4 regions of the Methylibium sp. genome follow, and region 1 is predicted to be linked to each of the others. Evidence: predicted binding sites of a transcription regulator. Region 1 holds the regulator's gene; each other region holds the start of a gene.
The links. Region 1 encodes LexA, which represses DNA repair genes until DNA is damaged. Its sites were predicted from a motif close to ACTGTATNNNNATACAGT; they were not measured.
Positions count from the first base shown of each region.

Region 1 (4,748 bases):
GGCGCGCCATGCTGGTCCACACCGAGGTCGCGACGCAGCCCGGCCAGGAGATCTTCTGGAGCGGTGACGCCGCGCAACCCAGCGGCCTCATCGCGCTCGCGGCACCGGCGCCCGAGGGGGGCTGGGACGCGCTGATCGAACTGAAGCTGGCCGCCCTCGACGATGGCAGCCTGCACCTGGGCGCCAATGACGGCGCCGTGCTGCAGCCACTGGCAATGCCTTACGCGGTACCGCGCGAAGCCACGGCCTGAGACCGGCCATGCGCGCTGCGCTGCCCGGGCGGCAGGAGCTGTTCATCTACTACCGCGTCCGGGAAGCGCATGAGCACACGCTGGCTGCGGCCGTGGGGCGCATGCAGGCCGGCCTGTGCGTGACGCATGCCGGCCTCGCCGCCCGGCTGATGCGCCGGCCCGACGGGCGCGACGGCCTGCACACCTGGATGGAGGCCTACGGTCTGCCACCGAACCCGGATGTCGCGGCGATCGCCGCCGACATCGAGCGCGCTGCACAGGTCCTCGCGCCCTGGATTGCCGGGCCACGACACGCCGAACACTTCATCGCATGTGCCTCGTAGCACTGGCACTCGACCAGGACCGGCGCTTTCCGCTGGTGCTCGCCTCGAATCGCGACGAGTTCTTCGATCGCCCGACCGCACGCCTGGCCTGGTGGGCACCGGAGGGCGGCGGCCCCGACATCCTCGGTGGCCGCGACCTGCAGGCCGGTGGCACCTGGCTGGGCCTGACCGCGGCAGGCCGGCTGGCCCTGGTGACCAATGTGCGCGCGCCGGTGAAGCAGGACCCGACGGCGCCGTCGCGCGGCGGGCTGGTGGCTCATTGGCTGCGTGGCGAACAGCCGCTCGATCGCTTCTGGACGCAGGTCGCGCTGTCGGGCTACAACGGCTTCAACCTGATCGCGGCCGACTTCGCGCGCGGCGAATGCCTGTGGGCCAGCAGCACGACCGCCCTGCCCCGCCGCATCGAACGCGGGCTCTACGGCCTGTCGAATGCCGGGCTGGACACGCCCTGGCCCAAGGTCACGCAGCTGAAGACACGGGTGAAGGCGGCGCTCGCGGGCCTGAGGGCGAACGAACCGGTCGATGTGCTGGCCGGCCGCCTGTTCGATGCGCTGATCGACCGGAGCCTGGCCGCCGATGCTGAACTCCCGTCGACCGGCATCCCTCACGACCTCGAGCGTCAACTCTCTGCCGCCTTCATCCGCACGACGGACGGGCGTTATGGCACGCGCTGCTCGACCCTGGTGCTCACCGAGCGCGTGAAGCGCCAGCTCGTCACCCATGTGTTCGAGCGCAGCTACGCCGTCGGCCCGGGCGTTGCGCTGCTGCGCCATTCGCGACTGCTCGACTGGCCGCCGCGCTACAGCGGCGCCGGGCAGATCCCTGCCGCGGCGGCGGAGTTGGTGTCCGAAAGTGCCGTCGAAGGTCCCGCCGCTGCGCCGCATTCGATCGAGGGGACGGCGGTCAAGCGCACCCGTGCGCGTGGCGTGATCAAACCAATCAAGCCAGCGCGCAGTTGAAGTCGGCGCGCGCCGCTCAGGTACGCGCCATCAACTCGAGCATCAAGTCGATGCGGGCCTGCAGCGGCGTCGGCGCGCCGCTGATCGGCAAGGCCGCCTTGCCGCTCGGCAGGACAGCGCCTTCGGCGACCCGCGTGCAGCGGCGCACGGCGACACCCGCGGCCTGTGCACGCAGCAGTGCCGCTTCCAGCGCATGATGCAGCGTGCCGTTGCCGGTGCCGGCGGCAATCAAGCCGTCGACACCTTGGGTCAGCAAGAGGGCATCGACCACCGCACCCGATGCACCGGCGTGGCTGCCCACGATCTCGACACGGGGCCACGGCGCGTCGAGTACCGCGATGCCGACCGGCACGCCCTGCGGCCAGTCGCGCAGGCGGCGCAAACCACCGTTCTCGAGGTGGCCGATCGGACCGGCATCGCCGCCACCGAAGGCATCGAGCCGGTAGGTGTGCTGCTTGCGGACATCGAAGGCGCCGTACACGGCGCCCGCCAGCACGGCGCACACGCCCGCAGCGCCCGGCACACGTGCCAACATGACCGCGTCGAGCAGGTTCTGCGGTCCGTCGGCCAGCAGCGCGGTGGCCGGCCGCATCGCGCCGGTCAGCACCACCGGCTTGGCCGGCGCCAGCACGCGTTGCAACAGATAGGCCGTTTCCTCGAGCGTGTCGGTACCGTGCGTGACCACGACGCCACCCACCTCGGGGCGCGCGAGGTGGTGCGCAACGCGATGGGCGAGCCTGCGCCACACCTCGAAGTCCATGTCCTTGCTGTCGATCTGGGCCACCTGCTCGGCTTCGATCGGCAGCCCGCCCAGCGCCGGCACCGCTGCCAGCACCTGCTCGACGCTCAACTGGGCCGCGGTGTAGCCGAGGCTGTCGGTGGCCGCGGCGGCGGTGCCGGCGATCGTGCCGCCGGTCGCCAGGATCACGGTGCACGCCACGGTTGCGGTGTCTGGGCTTTGCATTTTCCGAGAAGCTGGATAAAAATACAGTGACTGGATAAAAATTCAGTGCGCGAGGCCGGTTTGAGCCCTGCGCTTCGGACATCCGCAGGAGCCCCGCATGGACGACGCCCCCAAACTCACCGCCCGGCAGCAACAGATTCTCGATCTGGTGCAGACCTCGATCGAGCGCACCGGCTCGCCACCGACGCGTGCCGAGATCGCGGCCGAACTGGGCTTTCGTTCCGCCAATGCCGCCGAAGAGCATCTGCAGGCCCTCGCCCGCAAGGGCGTGATCGAACTGGTAGGCGGCACTTCGCGCGGCATCCGTTTGAAGTCTGACACATTGCGCTCGCTCAACCAGCTGCGCAACAAGCAGTTCTCACTGCCGCTGCCGAGTCTGTCGCAGCTGATGCTGCCGCTGGTCGGGCGCGTCGCGGCCGGCAGCCCGATCCTGGCCCAGGAACACATCGACCAGACCTATGCGGTCGAGGCCAGCATGTTCCCGCGCCGCCCCGACTACCTGCTCAAGGTGCGCGGCATGAGCATGCGCGACGCGGGCATCCTCGACGGCGACCTGCTCGCGGTGCAGAAAGCCAAGGACGCCAAGAACGGCCAGATCGTCGTCGCCCGGCTGGGCGATGAAGTCACGGTCAAGCGCTTCCGGCGCGTGCGCGGAACGATCGAGCTGCTGCCGGAGAACCCGGACTTCCAACCCATCGTCGTCACGGCGGAGAGCGGCGAGTTCGAGATCGAGGGCCTGGCCGTCGGGCTGATCCGCAACACCCTGCTGATGTGAGGCAGGCCATGGCACACCGCTGAACCCTCTGGTCCCCTGCAGGTGGTGGGCATGCGCGCCGCACGGCGTGTTATCCCGCAGGCCGGACCGATCGACGTCAATCCTGCTGAACTTCCGTTTGGAGATTCACCATGGTCATGATCTTGTGGAACCCCTTGAAGCGCTGGTGGCAGACGGCCTTCCAGGCACCCGCGCCCGCGGCGGTGCCGGCACTCGTTCTCAGGCCGCCAGCATCCAGAAGCAGGCCCGTCGGCAGATCGCAGAGATCGCAGCCGGTGACGCCGTTCAGGGCACAACTCCCGTGCACCGCGGGCATCCATGGTGCACGGCGTGCGGCCAGGCGGTTCTGGATGACGCTGGACCCCGAGGATCAGCGGCGTGCCGCGATCGGGGGCTCGTTCGCGGAAGTGTGCGCTGCGCTCGAGAGCCTTGCGGCTCTCGAAGAGCGGCGTGTCTAGCCACGGAATACACCTCGGATCGAACGCCAGTCACTGACGGCCCCCGTGGACTGACGCTCGAGAGCCGGACAGACCGCCCGGCTCGTTCCAGGCGTCAGCCCATGTGCAGGCCGCCGTTCACCGAGAAATCGGCGCCAGTGGCAAAGCCCGATTCTTCCGAGGCCACCCACGACACCATCGAGGCGATGTCTTCGGGTGTGCCGAGCCGCTTGACGGGAATGGTCGCCACGATCTTGTCGAGCACATCCTGGCGGATCGCGCGGACCATTTCCGTGCCGATGTAGCCCGGGCTCACGGTGTTGACGGTCACGCCCTTGCTCGCCACTTCCTGCGCCAGCGCCATCGTGAAGCCGTGCATGCCGGCCTTGGCCGCCGAGTAGTTGGTCTGCCCGAACTGGCCCTTCTCGCCGTTCACCGAGCTGATGTTGATGATGCGGCCCCACCCGGCGTCGGTCATCTCGTCGATGACCTGCTTGGTGACGTTGAACAGGCTGTCGAGGTTGGTGCTGATCACCGCGCTCCAGTCCTCGCGGGTCATCTTGCGGAACATGCCGTCGCGTGTGATGCCGGCGTTGTTGACCAGCACGCTGACCGGACCGTGCTGGGCTTTGACCTCCTTGAAGGCTTCGACCGTCGACTCCCATTCGGCCACATTGCCGACCGAGGCATGGAAGGTGAAATCGAGGGCTGCCTGCTCGTCGAGCCACTTCTTGAAGTCGCGGCTCGGGCCACAGCCGGCCACGACGGTGAAACCATCCTTGTGCAAACGCTGGCAGATCGCGGTGCCGATGCCGCCCATGCCCCCCGTGACGTATGCGACTTTCTTGCTCATTGTTGTGCTCCTCTGTAGTTTGCGATGGCCGATCTAGCGTCGCGTGCCGGTCGCAACGGGTCAAGGGTATTCGCCCGATGCGGGCTCACCCTTATGTCTTGTTGGATGTGCCCCGCCTTGGGGGCGCGACCACTCAGCGCTCCACGGTCAATGCAACACCCATGCCGCCGCCGATGCACAGCGAGG
Region 1 covers NZ_OZ257250.1:1,320,298-1,325,045, forward strand. Annotated here, with positions in the region: gene ACQY9S_RS06135 (YgfZ/GcvT domain-containing protein) at 1-251, shown strand, start outside; gene ACQY9S_RS06140 (DUF4936 family protein) at 260-574, shown strand; gene ACQY9S_RS06145 (NRDE family protein) at 562-1,533, shown strand; gene ACQY9S_RS06150 (asparaginase) at 1,550-2,497, opposite strand; gene lexA (transcriptional repressor LexA) at 2,595-3,272, shown strand; gene ACQY9S_RS06160 (hypothetical protein) at 3,370-3,588, opposite strand; gene phbB (acetoacetyl-CoA reductase) at 3,825-4,562, opposite strand; gene ACQY9S_RS06170 (acetyl-CoA C-acetyltransferase) at 4,696-4,748, opposite strand, start outside.

Region 2 (4,748 bases), 2.2 Mb from region 1:
CGACCTGATGGCCGGTGTGGACCTGGTGGTGCTGTGCCTGCACGACGACGCGGCGCGCGAGTCGGTCGCGCTCGCGGACAGCCTGCCGAACGGTGGACCGAAGATCGTCGATGCCAGCACCGCGCACCGCGTGGCCGCGGGCTGGGTCTACGGCTTTCCCGAACTCGCGCCGGAGCAAACGGCGGCCGTGGCCGCATCACGCCGCGTCGCCAACCCCGGCTGTTACCCGACCGGAGGCATTGCCTTGCTGCGTCCGTTGGTGGATGCAGGCTTGCTGCTGCCGGATTATCCCGTAGCTGTACACGCTGTGAGTGGTTACTCCGGTGGTGGAAGAACGATGATCGAAGCGTACGAGGCGGGCGGTGCTTTGGCCTTCGAGCTGTATGGCCTCGGCCTCGAACACAAGCACTTGCCTGAGTTGCAGCAGTACAGCCGGCTCGCCCGCCGACCGATCTTCGTGCCCAGCGTCGGCAACTTCCGCCAGGGCATGCTGGTGCAGGTGGCGTTGCACCTGGACCTGCTCAACGGCCGACCGAAGCCCGCCGACCTCGAGGCGGTGCTGCGGACGCGCTACGCCGGCCGGGAGTGGGTCAAGGTGGCAACGGTGGAACCAGGCGGCAAGATCGAAGCCGAAGCGCTCAACGACAGCAACCTGTTGGAGCTGCGCGTCTACGGCAACGAAGCGCGCGGACAGGCCGTGCTGGTGGCGCGGCTCGACAACCTGGGCAAGGGGGCCTCGGGTGCCGCGGTGCAGAACATCCGACTGATGCTGGGCCTGTGAGGTGCGGGCGCAAGCTCCCCGCCTCGCGGGTCGAAACGGCTCCCTCAGTCCTCGTCGCCCCCGCCTCTCACCACACGGCGCACGGTTTCGGCGCTGAAGCCACGGGCGCTGAGAAAGCGAATCTGCCTGGCCCGGTCGGCCGCGCCGGTGGCCGGCGTGCCGAAACGCTTGGCCCACACGGTGCGTGCGCGTGACAACTCGCCGTCCTTGAGACGCTGCGCAGTCTCTACATCGAGTTCCACACCATGCTGCGCCAGCTCCTGGCGAATGCGCAGGTTGCCGAATCTCGCCACGCGGGCGTTCACGCGGGTCTCGACGAAGCGGTCGACGCTGAGCAGGTCTTTCGCGGTCAACCAGTCGAGCAGTTCGTCGACTTCACGTTCGGCGGCCAGCATCTGAACCGGCACATCAAGCGCGAGCGGGGAAGACGCGGCCGCTTTGAGCTGACGACCGATGTGGGACAGAAGCTTGCGCCGCAGTTCGACGCGACTGTGCTCGCGCTGGGCGATGCAGGCCAGCGCCTTGGCCTTGAGCGACGGCGCGGGACGGGCCATGGAGTGCAACCGTCAGGCGGCCGACCCCGACAGAACAGCTCGGTGATGCCAAGCCGTGTCGTGAGCCGGTTGCCGACGACAGCGGCCCCGCTCGCTCACACGCATCCCTGCGTCACGCGCCACCTGCCGCCGCCTGCTTGCTGCCCTTGGGCACTTCGACCTCGATGCTGGGCAGCAGCGCCACGCCGAGCGATTCTCGGATCTTGTTCTCGATCTCGTGGGCGAGTTCGGGGTTCTCGCGCAGGAACTCGCGGCTGTTGTCCTTGCCCTGGCCGATCTTCTCGCCGTTGTAGGCGTACCAGGCGCCCGACTTGTCGATCACCTTGGCGACAACGCCCAGGTCGATGATCTCGCCTTCGCGCGACACGCCCTCGCCGAACAGGATGTCGAACTCGGCCGTCTTGAACGGCGGGGCGACCTTGTTCTTGACGACCTTGACCTTGGTCTCGTTGCCGATGACCTCTTCGCCCCGCTTGATGCTGCCGATGCGGCGGATGTCGAGCCGCACCGAGGCGTAGAACTTCAGCGCGTTGCCGCCGGTCGTCGTTTCGGGCGAACCGAACATCACGCCGATCTTCATGCGGATCTGGTTGATGAAGATCACCATGCAGTTCGACTTCTTGATCGTCGCGGTGAGCTTGCGCAGCGCCTGGCTCATCAGGCGCGCCTGCAGGCCGGGCAGAGAGTCGCCCATCTCGCCTTCGAGTTCGGCCTTGGGCGTGAGCGCGGCCACCGAGTCGATGACGACCAGGTCGACCGAGCCGGAGCGCACCAGTGCGTCGACGATCTCGAGCGCCTGCTCACCGGTGTCGGGCTGGGAGATCAGCAGCTCCTGCAGGTTGACGCCGAGCTTCTGGGCGTACTGCGAGTCGAGTGCGTGCTCGGCATCGATGAAGGCACAGGTGCCGGCGAGCTTCTGCATCTCGGCGATGACCTGCAGCGTGAGGGTGGTCTTGCCGCTCGACTCGGGACCGTAGATCTCGACCACACGACCGCGCGGCAGGCCGCCGACGCCGAGCGCGATGTCCAGGCCCAGCGAGCCGGTGGACACCACCTCGATGTCGTCGATCACCTCGCCTTCGCCGAGGCGCATGATCGTGCCCTTGCCGAACTGCTTTTCGATCTGCGCGAGCGCAGCCTGCAAGGCCTTGGCCTTTTCGGTGTTCAATGTCTTGACGCTTGCATCCATGCTGGGCCTCCGGTTGGGTTGGATTATGGTCGAAACTGGTTATTTGTACAGTGGTTTTTGGCCCTTCGGGAGTGCCTCCCTACAATGAAGCCGGCGCCAACGACAACAAGAGCCATGGCGCCGCAGAGGGAGACAAGTCCATGAGGATCCTCATTGCCGAAGACGACCAGGTGCTGGCCGACGGCCTGCTGCGCACCTTGCGCAAGGGCGGCTACGCGGTCGACCAGGTCGGCAGCGGCAGCGAGGCCGACGCGGCGCTCGCCGACCACGAGTTCGACCTGGTGATCCTCGACCTCGGCCTGCCCAAGCTGCACGGCCTGGAAGTGCTGCGCAAGATGCGCGCGCGCGGCACGACCACGCCGGTGCTGATCCTGACCGCGGCCGACAGCGTGGAGCAGCGTGTCAAGGGCCTGGACCTCGGGGCCGACGACTACATGGCCAAGCCCTTCGCGCTGCAGGAGCTGGAAGCGCGGGTGCGGGCGCTGACGCGGCGCGGGCTGGGCACCGCCTCGGCCATCATCAAGCACGGACCGCTGTCGTTCGACGCCACCGGGCGTGTGGCCTACCTGAACGACCAGATGATCGAGCTGTCGGCGCGCGAGCTCTCGCTGCTCGAGGTGCTGCTGCAGCGCGCCGGGCGGCTGGTCAGCAAGGACCAGCTGGTCGAGCGGCTGTGCGAGTGGGGCGACGAAGTTAGCAACAACGCGATCGAGGTCTACATCCACCGCCTGCGCAAGAAGATCGAGCAGGGCCCGGTGCGCATCGCCACCGTGCGTGGCCTGGGCTACTGCCTCGAGAAGATCGCGGGCTGACGCCGGCATGCTGCGCGGCGCGCGCCCCCGGGCATGAACACGCTGCGCGGCCAGCGCTCGCTGTTCGGCGAGATCCTCGACTGGATGCTCGCGCCGCTGCTGCTGCTGTGGCCCATGAGCGTGGCGCTGACCTGGCTGGTGGCCCAGAACATCGCCAACCGTCCCTACGACCGGGCGCTCGGCGAGATGGCCCGCGTGCTGTCGCAGCAGATCAGCGTCGACCAGGACCGCGTCGCCTTCTCGCTGCCTCCCGGGGCCGACCAGTTGCTGCGCGCCGACGAGACCGACGAGATCTACTTCCAGGTGTTGGGTGCGCGCAGCGAGCATCTGGGCGGCGATCAAGCGCTGCCGGTGCCGAGCGACGAGGAAATCCCGGCGGTCGGGGAACTCCGCTACCGAGACGACGAAGTGCACAACGAGGCCGTGCGCGTGGCCTACCTGTGGGTCGCGATGCCCGGCGTGCCGCCCATCCCCGGCAGCACCTCGCCGGCCCTGGTGCAAGTGGCCGAAACGCTCGGCAAGCGCTCGCAACTGGCCACCGAGATCATCAAGGGCGTGATCCTGCCGCAGTTCGTGATCCTGCCCGTCGCGGTGCTGCTCGTGTGGCTGGCGCTGGCGCGCGGCATCGCGCCGCTCAACGAGTTGCAGCAGCGCATCCGCCGCCGTGCCGCCGACGACCTCAGCCCGATCGACGAGCGGGAGGCCCCTGAAGAGGTCTCGCCGCTGGTGCGCGCCATCAACGACTTGCTGGAGCGGCTGGACCGCTCGCTGGCGACGCAGCGACGCTTCCTGGCCGATGCCGCGCACCAGCTCAAGACGCCGCTGGCCGGCCTGCGCACCCAGGCCGAGATCGCCCAGCGCGAGATCGACGCGGGCGAGCGTGAGCCGGAGGCACTGAAGCGCTCGCTGCAGCAGATCGCCCTGTCGAGCCAGCGCGCAGCCCACATGGTCAACCAGCTGCTGGCGATGGCGCGGGCCGAGGACCGTGAATTCGCCGCCCGCGTCGCGGAGGTCAAGCTCGCACGCCTGGCGACCGAGACGGTGCGCGACTTCGTGCCGCGCGCGCTGGAGCAGCGCATCGACCTCGGCTACGAAGGGCCCGGCGCCGACGGCGACACGGCCGAACCGCAGCGCAGCAGCGTGCGCGGCCACGCCCTGCTGCTGCGCGAACTGATCCGCAACCTGGTCGACAACGCCTTGCACTACACGCCGGCCGGCGGCACGGTGACGGTGCGCGTGGTCGGCGATCCGTTCGGCCAGGTGGTGGTCCTGCAGGTCGAAGACTCGGGGCCCGGCATCCCACCGGCCGAGCGCGAACTGGTGTTCCAGCCCTTCTACCGCGCGCTCGGCACCAATGTCGACGGCTCCGGCCTGGGTCTGGCCATCGTGGCCGAGATCGCACGCCAGCACGG
Region 2 covers NZ_OZ257250.1:3,590,165-3,594,912, reverse strand. Annotated here, with positions in the region: gene argC (N-acetyl-gamma-glutamyl-phosphate reductase) at 1-781, shown strand, start outside; gene ACQY9S_RS16895 (regulatory protein RecX) at 826-1,335, opposite strand; gene recA (recombinase RecA) at 1,448-2,524, opposite strand; gene ACQY9S_RS16885 (response regulator) at 2,665-3,336, shown strand; gene ACQY9S_RS16880 (sensor histidine kinase N-terminal domain-containing protein) at 3,370-4,748, shown strand, end outside.
Region 2: recA (recombinase RecA) is a predicted target of LexA. The motif match lies at 2,559-2,576, and genes of this name have one in related genera.

Region 3 (4,748 bases), 1.1 Mb from region 1:
GCCGGCGGCGTCCACTGCCTGGGGCAGATCGATGATGACGGGGCCGTCCGCGCCGAGCAGGATGTTGAACTCCGACAGATCGCCGTGCACGACGCCGGCGCACAGCATGCGCACCACCTCCGTCAACAGCGTCGCGTGGTGCGCGCGCGCCTGCTCGGGCATGAACTCCACATCGTTGAGCCGCGGGGCCGCGTCGCCATGCTCGTCGGTCACCAGCTCCATCAGCAGCACGCCGTCGTGGAAGTTGTGCGGCCGCGGCACGCGCACACCGGCGGCGGCCAGGCGGTAGAGCGCATCGACCTCGGCGCTCTGCCAGGCCGCTTCCTGGGCCTGGCGGCCGAAGCGCGTGCCCTTGGCCATCGCGCGGGCCTGGCGGGTGTTCTTGACCTTGCGGTTCTCGGTGTAGTCCACCGCCTGCCGGAAGCTGCGCTGCGTGGCCTCCTTGTAGACCTTGGCACAGCGGGTCTCGTCGCCGCAGCGCACCACGTAGACCATCGCCTCCTTGCCGCTCATCAGCTGGCGCACCACCGTGTCGATCAAGCCTTCTTCGATCAGCGATTGCAGTCTCTTGGGTGGTTTCATGCTGCCATTTTGCGCCGCAGCCGTTCGCGTGCGTGGGGAGGCAGAGGTTCGAAGGGGCCACCGGCCGCCCGCGCAGGCCTTCAAGCCCCGACAGGCCGCGGTGGTGGCAGCGCTGGATCGGGTCGTTGTATGGCGTGAAGTAAAGACACCGTTGTGCCTGTCAAGCCTGTTGGGGCTTCGGATGGTGGGTGTCGAAGGGTTTGCCCGAGCGCAGGACACCGTACACGATGGCCAGCAGCTTGTGCATGCAGGCCACCACGATCACCTTGCCGGGCCGGTGCTGTGCCTTCATGCGCTCCCACAGGGCGCCCGCCTGCTCAAGGCACGAGAACCGCGGCGCCTTCGAACCGGCCGGCCCGGAGGTCGGCCAGGGCCTGGTTGGCTTCGACCAGCGGATAGCGCGTGGTCTCGGTGTCGATGCCGATCTGCGGCGCCAGCCGCAGGAAATCGATGCCGTCCTGCCGCGTGAGATTGGCCACCGAGACGAGTTGCCGCTCCTCCCACAGCAGCCGGTAGGGGAAGCTCGGAACGTCGCTCATGTGGATGCCCGCGCAGACGACGCGGCCGCCTTTGCGGACCGCCTTCAACGCCAGGGGCACCAGATCGCCGACGGCCGCGAAGAGGATCGCCGCGTCGAGCGGCTGGGGCGGCGGCTCGTCCGAGCCACCCGCCCATGTCGCGCCGAGCCGCCGGGCAAAGGCCTGGGTGGCCCCGTCGCCCGGCCGCGTGAAGGCGAACACCGATCGCCCCTGCCACGCGGCGACCTGCGCCACGATGTGGGCGGCGGCCCCGAAGCCGTAAAGCCCCAGCCGCTTGCCGGCGCCTGCGATCACCAGCGAACGCCAGCCGATCAGGCCGGCGCACAGCAGCGGAGCGAGCGCCTCGTCGCTGCCGGCCTCGCCGAGCGGGAAGGCGTAGCGCGCATCGGCGATGGTCGCCGTCGCGTAGCCGCCGTCGCGCGTGTAGCCGGTGAAGAGCGGGCGGTCGCACAGATTTTCCTGCTGCCCCGCGCAATACGGGCAGACGCCGCAGGTGTGGCCGAGCCAGGGAAGGCCGACGCGCTCGCCGACACGCCGGCCCTCGACGCCGGCCCCGATCGCATCGATGCGGCCGACGATCTCGTGGCCGGGGATGATCGGCAGCTTCGGCTCGGGCAGTTCACCGTCGACGACATGCAGGTCGGTGCGGCACACGCCGCAGGCGGCGACCTTCACCCGGATCTCGCCCGGCCCCGGCCACCGGTCGGCGAGATCGGACCATTCGAGCGCCGCCCCGAGCGTCTTCAGCACCATCGCCTGCATGGCGTTCTCCGGCCCCGCGCGGGAGGCCCGGATTCAGTGTGACACGAGCGAGCAACGGTCGAGGCGTCCTTCATTCGAGGGGTTCGTCCACCCGACTCGAATGCACGGTGCGCGCGGTCGGATCCAGCGCCGGTGCACTGGCGCACTCGGCCGGTGTGCGCTCGGCTTGCCATCGTCCCGGCCCGGAATCCGATCGCCCTGCCGGGCTGGATGAATATACAGTCAGGCGATGCGCCTGCACGATCCTGTCCGCACCGATCCGTTCGCCCTGCTCAACGAGGCGCAGCGCAACGCCGTCGAGCATGGCCTGGAGGGCGATCCGCGGCAATCGGCGCCCTTGCTCGTCATCGCCGGCGCCGGCAGCGGCAAGACCAGGACGCTGGCGGCCCGGGTCGCGCGCCTCGTGACGGCAGGCGCCGACCCGCAGCGCATCCTGTTGCTCACCTTCTCGCGCCGCGCGGCGGCCGAGATGACCCGGCGCGCGGGCGCGCTGGTGCAGGAAGCCCTGGGCCTGCCCGGCGGCGGCCCGCCCCCCGCGCTGCCCTGGGCGGGGACCTTTCATGCCATCGGCGCGCGGCTGCTGCGAGACCATGCCGCCCACATCGGCCTGAGCGAGTCCTTCACCATCCTCGACCGCGGCGACGCCGAGGACTTGATGGGGCTGGTGCGCCAGGAGGGAGGATTCAGCGAGACCGGGAAGCGCTTTCCGCTCAAGGGCACCTGCCTGGGCATCTACTCGCGGGTGGTGAACAGCCAGGCCGCCCTGCGCGAGGTGCTGGACGACAGCTACCCCTGGTGCGCCGACTGGGAAGAACCGCTCCGGCGCCTGTTCCGCGCCTTCGTGGCCGAGAAGCAGAAGCAGCAGGTGCTCGACTACGACGACCTGCTGCTGTACTGGTCGCAGATGATGACCGAGCCCACGCTGGCCCGGCACGTCGGCGCCCGGTTCGACCATGTGCTGGTCGACGAGTACCAGGACACCAACCGGCTGCAGGCGGCCATCCTGCAGGCGCTGAAACCGGACGGCCGCGCGCTCACGGTGGTGGGCGACGACGCGCAGTCCATCTACGCCTTTCGTGCGGCGGAAGTGCGCAACATCCTCGACTTTGCGGGCCGGTTCACGCCACCGGCCCGGGTGGTGACGCTCGATCGCAACTACCGCTCGACGCAACCGATCCTGGCGGCCGCCAATGCCGTGATGGCGCAGGCCGTGGAGCGCCACGTCAAGCTGCTGTGGACAGACCGGGTTTCGTCGCAAAGGCCCCAGCTCGTGACGGTCGAAGACGAGGCCGCCCAGGCGCGCTGGGTCGCCGACCGGGTGCTCGAACACCGCGAGCAAGGGCTCAGGCTGAAGAGCCAGGCGGTGCTGTTCCGCAACTCGCATCACAGCGCCGCGCTGGAGCTCGAGCTGGCGCGGCGCAATATCCCGTTCGTCAAGTTCGGCGGCCTGAAGTTCCTGGAAGCCGCGCACATCAAGGACGTGCTGTCGGTGCTGCGCTGGGCGGAGAACCCCCGCAACCGGCTGGCGGGCTTTCGCGTGGCGCAGCTCGTGCCGGGCATCGGCCCGGCCCGCGCGCGGCGGTTGCTCGACGCGATGGACGCCGCACCCGATCCCGCCACGGCGTTCACCGCTTTCGAGCCGCCGCTGTCGGTGCGCGACGAGTGGCGCGCGCTGCATGCGCTGGTGGACACGCTGCAGGGGACCGGCAGCGATTGGCCCGGCGACCTGGAGCGGGTGCATCGCTGGTACCTCCCGCAGCTCGAGCGTCTGCATGACGATGCGCGCGTGCGGCAGGCCGATCTGCTCCAACTCGTGCGCATCGCCGGCGGCTGTTCGAGCCGCGAGCGCTTCCTGAGCGAGCTGGCGCTGGACCCGCCGGACGCCACCAGCGCCGAGTCGGGGCCGCCGCACCGCGACGAGGACTACCTGGTCCTGTCGACCATCCACTCGGCCAAGGGCCAGGAGTGGCAGTCGGTGCACCTGCTCAACGTGGTCGACGGCTGCATTCCGGCCGACCTGAGCGCCGGCACGCTGCGGCAGATCGAGGAAGAGCGGCGCCTGCTGTACGTGGCCATGACGCGTGCGAAGCAGCATCTGCACCTGCTGGTGCCGCAGCGCTTCTACGTGACGCAGCAAAGCGGTGTCGGCGACCGGCACGTGTACGGGTCGCTGACACGGTTCATTCCGGCTGCCGTCGCCGCTGCGTTCGAGGCGGTGGGGCCGGTGCGGCCGGCGCCAACCGAGCGCATGACCGCCGCGCCGGGCCTGGTCTCGGTGGATGTCGGGGCCCGACTGCGGTCGGCCTGGTGACCGGGCCGGCGCGGCGTCAGGGCACCAGCCGGCGACCGTCCTCTGCGAACACGACCGGCCCCTGGAATGCCTGTGTGATCGACGCCTCGACCGCAGCGCGGGACTGGTCGAGGAACGGCGACAGGTGGCTGAGCAGCAGTTGCTTCGAGCCGCTGTCCCGCGCCACTTCACCGATTGCCTTCGGCGGTGTGTGCAGTGTGTAAAGGATGGCCGGCGACCCGGGCGGGTCGAGCACCACGCTGTTGAAGACGAGCAGGTCGCTACCCTTCGCGATGCGCCGCAAGCCGGGCAGGCCCTCGGCATCGATGTCGCCGCTGAACGTGATGCTCTTGCCGCCGTGGTCGATGCGATAGATCACCGCCGGCGCATCGCGGTGATGGCCGGCCACAGCGCGGATCACGAGGTCGCCCTCGCTGTGGATCACCTTCGGCTGCGGGTTCGGCAGCAGCGCGGTGCCGATGTCTGTCGCCTTGATCGTCAGAGGAGCAGAGAAGTCGCGCAAGTAGCCGAAGGCACCCTGCGGGCCGAACAGCAGATCAATCAGGCGGCGCGTC
Region 3 covers NZ_OZ257250.1:2,402,220-2,406,967, reverse strand. Annotated here, with positions in the region: gene ACQY9S_RS11190 (PA4780 family RIO1-like protein kinase) at 1-582, opposite strand, end outside; gene ACQY9S_RS11185 (hypothetical protein) at 743-874, opposite strand; gene ACQY9S_RS11180 (zinc-dependent alcohol dehydrogenase family protein) at 900-1,883, opposite strand; gene ACQY9S_RS11175 (ATP-dependent helicase) at 2,113-4,194, shown strand; gene ACQY9S_RS11170 (MBL fold metallo-hydrolase) at 4,211-4,748, opposite strand, start outside.
Region 3: ACQY9S_RS11175 (ATP-dependent helicase) is a predicted target of LexA. The motif match lies at 2,089-2,106, and genes of this name have one in related genera.

Region 4 (4,748 bases), 220 kb from region 1:
TCGTCGTCGGCCCACCGCAGCAATTCGATCGCGATCGAGGCGCGCTCGCCGCAGCGGGTGGCCAGCCAGCGGGCCTGCGCGAGCAGCAGGTCGTGGTCGTCGTCGCGGCGCGGGATCAGCAGCGCCAGGCAGTCGGGCACGCCGGCGGGGTGGCCCTGGCCGGCCAGCGGCGCATCGAGGTCATCGACACTCAACTGATAGCTGCCCTTGGCGCTGCGGCCGCGGCCGAGCGTGATGAGCCCGCAGAGCTGGGCATAGCCTTCACGGTTCATCGCCAGCAGCACCAGCCGGCAGCCCGGCGCGGCGGGCGAGGCGGCGAGCGTGAACTCGCTGCCGATGACCAGCCGGGGCAGGGGGCCGGGGGGTGGGCGCGTTTCCCCCAGCCCCTTCAGCGCCGCATGCGCCCGCACCACACCGGCCACCGAGCACTCGTCGGTGATCGCGATCGCTGCGTAGCCGAGCTGGGCTGCGCGCCCCACCAGTTCCTGCGGGTGCGAGGCGCCGGTCAGGAAGCTGAAGTTCGAGCGACAGTGCAGCTCGGCGTAGGCAGGCAGCCCCGGCCGCATCCCCTGCGGCGCAGGCAATGGAAGTGACGCCGGAAGCGGCGTCTTCGGTTGGGCCGGTTGCGGCATCGCCTCAGCCGAGCGCCGGGCCGTCCCAGGCCGGCTGAGCTCCCCCGTGGGAGGGCGCGGTACGCCGCGGCCGGGGGCGCCACTCATCCGAACCAGCCGTGCAGGAACCAGCCGGCCGCACCGGCGGACACTCCGGCCGACGCACCCGCCGACGTGCTGGAGCGGTGCTCCCGATAGATCCAGCGCAGCCGGTGATCGCGGCCTTCGGCGACGTGGTAGTCGCGCCGCACCAGCGCGCCGTCGAACCAGCCGGCCTCGATGCGCTCGGCCCGCGAGCACAGACGCAAGACCCCGCCGTGCAGCGGCCGGCCCCCGGCATCGGTCGCCAGGGGCAGCGGGGTCGGCAGCAGCCAGGTCGGCCGGGGCGCGGTCGTGATCGCGGCCACGGCAGGCGGCGTTTCAGTGACCGGCAGCGCGCGCTGTGCATGCTCGGGCCGGTGGTCGGCCACCGGCACCCAGCGCTGCACATGGTCGACCCCGAGCCGCGCGACCAGCCGGTCGAGCAAGGCCGCGTGCTCGCCGTCGTGCCGCCCCGGGATGGACAGCAACTCGCCGGGCGTGCCCCCGTCGGGCGCCGTGGCTTCCAGTGCAAGCGCGATCTCGTACACCGGCGCGGCGAGTGCGTGGCGTTGCAGGCGCTCGCGCCACAGCAGCGCGAGCTGGGCGATGTCGCGGCTCGGCACCGACAGCTGCAGCCGCAGCACGGTGTCGGGTAGCGGCTCGCGGCCGTGTTCATGGCGCAAGCGCAGCGCCAGCACGGTGGCGGCTTGCCAGCGCAGCTGCAACCAGCCGAGCAGGGCCGGCAGCAGGGCCTCGACTGCTGCGACCAGTACCGCGGCGTCATCGGCCCGCTGCATCAGCTCGCGCCGCACCACGAAGCGCTCGGGCGGCGTGAACCACCGTCGGGGGTCGGGTGCGGTGCCGTAGCTGCGATCGAGTGCGAGGCTCGGTTCCCGGCCGAGCCGGTGCTGCAAACCGGCACGCGGCAGGGCCCGCAGTGCACCGAATTCCCGGATCCCCAGCGCTTGCAGCAGCTCGGTCTGGTGCAGGGTCAGCGGCAGCAGCTGCGACAGGCTCGACACCGGCAGCCGGTCCAGCCGCTGCGCGCAGCCGCGAGCCTGCAGCGCGTGCCGCCGGACGAGGCCGCTGGTGGCGAACAGCCACGCGGCACTCGCGGTGGGCGCGCAGCCCAGCCGCGCCTGCACATCCACCGCGAGTGCGAGGGCCCGCGCCCGGCGCAGCAGGGCGCGGATGCCACCGAACAGCCGCAACGTGCTCTGCACCTCGAGCAGCACGCCGCTAGGCGCAAGGCTGAGGTGGGGCGTGAGGGCGCCGAGCGCCAGTGCCAGCCGTCCGACCGTCGCAACCTCGCGCGGCACGTCGCGCGGCATCACGCTGAGCTGTGGCAACAGCGACAAGGCCGTGGCCACGCTCTGCCCGGCGCGCACGCCGAGCGCGCGCGCGGCGCGGTTGGCACCGAGCAGCGTGTGCTGCTCAGCCACCGCCACCGGCAGCGCCGCCTCAAGCCCGGGCCGCGACCAGGGCAGGGCTTGCAGCGGCAGCTGGGGCAGGTGCAGGGCGATCCACAGCATCGCAGTTCCTTTCAGGAGCCGGCAAGCGGTGTGCCGAGGCCGGCCAGGGCAGCTCCAGCTGCAGCGGGTGGGGCATCGGCGGGCCACGGCGTTTGAACACGTCGACCGCCAGCACGCGGTCCGGCAGCGGCAGGCAGGCCAGGCGCAGCGGTGCCGGGCTGCTCAGCGCGCGGGCGGCCGGCGCCTGCATGGCCATCAGGGGGGTGGTGCCGGCCTGCGCGGCCAGGTGCAGGCGACGCAGCGTGGGGCGGGCCACCGGCCGTTCGCTCCACCACAGCACGGCGGCGCAGCTGCCGGCGCGCACGGCCTGCTCCGCCGTCCAGGCGGCATCGGCCGGCGTGGCCGGGGTGACGCACACCAGGTGCGGCCAGTCCAGGGCAAGGGCTTGCAGCGCACTGAGGCACGGCCTGCCCGGCGGGTTGATCCAGACCAGCTCTCTTGCCGCCTCCCGGCGCTGCCCCAGGGTCTGCAGCCAGGGTGCGAGCAAGGCCAGCTCGCCGCCCGCCGGCTCGGTCAGCAGGTCGGTCAGGCCGCTCGAGGGCCAACCGCCACCAGGCAGTTCGGCATCGAGCGCTGGCCACCCGGTGGAGCTGGTCGCAGTGGGGGGCTGCGCCAGCGCGCCGGCCCGCCACAGGGACGCCCCCGGGCGATCCGCGAAGGACGCCAGCGCGCGTGTCGACGCCGACGGCGTGGTGGCGGGGAAAGCGGGGGCCGGGGAGGACGACATGGCAGGAAACAGGGTGGGAGATGGAGACTGTACATAAATACAGTATCCATGTGCGCCTGCTCGATCGGGCCCAGGGCCTGCGCCGTTCCGGCTCGAGCCCTCCCGTCGCGTGGACAACCTCCAGGGGTTTGCTTACGGGTTCATCCGGTGTGCGGCGACGGAAGAGGTCGGCACGCTCGCGTTTGCACTTTGCACCACCACATCCTTCCTGGAGACATTGATGAGCACCCCCGACACCTGCTGCAGCCTCGTTCCTTACTTCAAGGTGGCTCCCGGCAAGCTGGACGAATTCAAGGCCATGTTTCCACGCTTCATCGAGAAGACCCGCAACGAGCCCCAATGCGTTTTCTACGCCTTCAGCTCCGATGGCGACGTGGTCCACTGCCGTGAGGGCTATGACGGCGCCGCCGGTGTGCTCGCGCACCTGGAGAATGTCGGCGCGCTGCTGGGCGAGGCACTGAAGATCGCCGAGGTGATGCGGCTCGAAGTGCACGCCCCGGCCGCTGACATCGAACAGCTGCGCGAGCCGCTGAAGGGGCTGAACCCGCAGTTCTTCGTGCTGCAAAGCGGCGGTTTCCGCCGCTGACGCCTCAGCCCCGGCGGGCGCTCGGCCCGACGGGTGGAGGGCTCCGACGGTGCATGCCGGAGCCCTGGTCGCGGCCCGCTCGGGCCACGACCGGCGTGATCGATCAGACGCGCTCGAAGATCGCGGCGATGCCCTGGCCGCCGCCGATGCACATCGTCACCAGCGCATAGCGCCCGCCGGTGCGCTGCAGTTCGTACAGCGCCTTGGTGGTGATGATGGCGCCGGTGGCACCGATCGGGTGGCCGAGCGAGATGCCCGAACCATTGGGGTTGACCTTGGCGGGATCGAGGTCGAGCTCGCGCACGACGGCGCAGGCCTGTGCAGCGAAAGCTTCATTGGACTCGATGACATCGAGATCCTGGATCCTGAGGCCGGCCTTCTTCAGCGCGAGCTGGGTCGCCGGCACCGGACCGATCCCCATTATCTTCGGCTCCACGCCGGCGTGGGCATACGCCACCAAGCGTGCCAGGGGCTTCAGGCCTGCAGCCTTGATAGCGTCGGCGCTGGCCAGCACCACCGCGCCCGCGCCGTCGTTGATGCCCGAGGCATTGCCGGCGGTGACCGTGCCGCCGTCCTTCTTGAAGGCGGGCTTCATCTTGGCGAGCGTCTCGACGGTGGTGTCGGCCTTCACGTGCTCGTCGGTGTCGAAGCTCACGGTGCCCTTGCGGGTGACGATCTCGACCGGCACGATCTGGCTCTTGAAGCGGCCCTCGGCGATCGCCTTCGCGGCGCGGCGGTGGCTCTCGGCCGCCAGCTCGTCCATCATCGTGCGGGTGATGCCGAACTGCTCGGCCACGTTCTCCGCCGTGAGGCCCATGTGGATCTTGTGGAAGGGGTCGTGCAGCACGCCGACGGTGTAGTCGAGCATCGCCGTGTCGCCCAGGCGCGCGCCCCAGCGGGCCGTGCTCACATGGTAGGGGCCGCGCGACATCGATTCGGCGCCTGCGCCGATGGCCATCTCGCAGTCCCCGAGCATCACCGACTGGGCCGCGGAGATGATGGCCTGCAGGCCCGAGCCGCACAAGCGGTTCACGTTGAAGGCCGGGGTTTCCTTCGGCAGGCCGGCGTTGACCGCGGCCAGGCGGCTCAGATAGGCGTCGCGCGGTTCGGTCGGGATCACGGTGCCCATCGCCAGGTGGCCGATACGGTCGGCCGCTGCGCTGCTGCGCTCGAGGGCGGTCTTGACCGCCAAGGTGGCCAGGTCGACGAGT
Region 4 covers NZ_OZ257250.1:1,105,285-1,110,032, forward strand. Annotated here, with positions in the region: gene ACQY9S_RS05165 (error-prone DNA polymerase) at 1-566, opposite strand, end outside; gene ACQY9S_RS05170 (Y-family DNA polymerase) at 716-2,224, opposite strand; gene imuA (translesion DNA synthesis-associated protein ImuA) at 2,154-2,951, opposite strand; gene ACQY9S_RS05180 (putative quinol monooxygenase) at 3,061-3,537, shown strand; gene ACQY9S_RS05185 (acetyl-CoA C-acyltransferase family protein) at 3,641-4,748, opposite strand, start outside.
Region 4: imuA (translesion DNA synthesis-associated protein ImuA) is a predicted target of LexA. The motif match lies at 2,978-2,995, and genes of this name have one in related genera.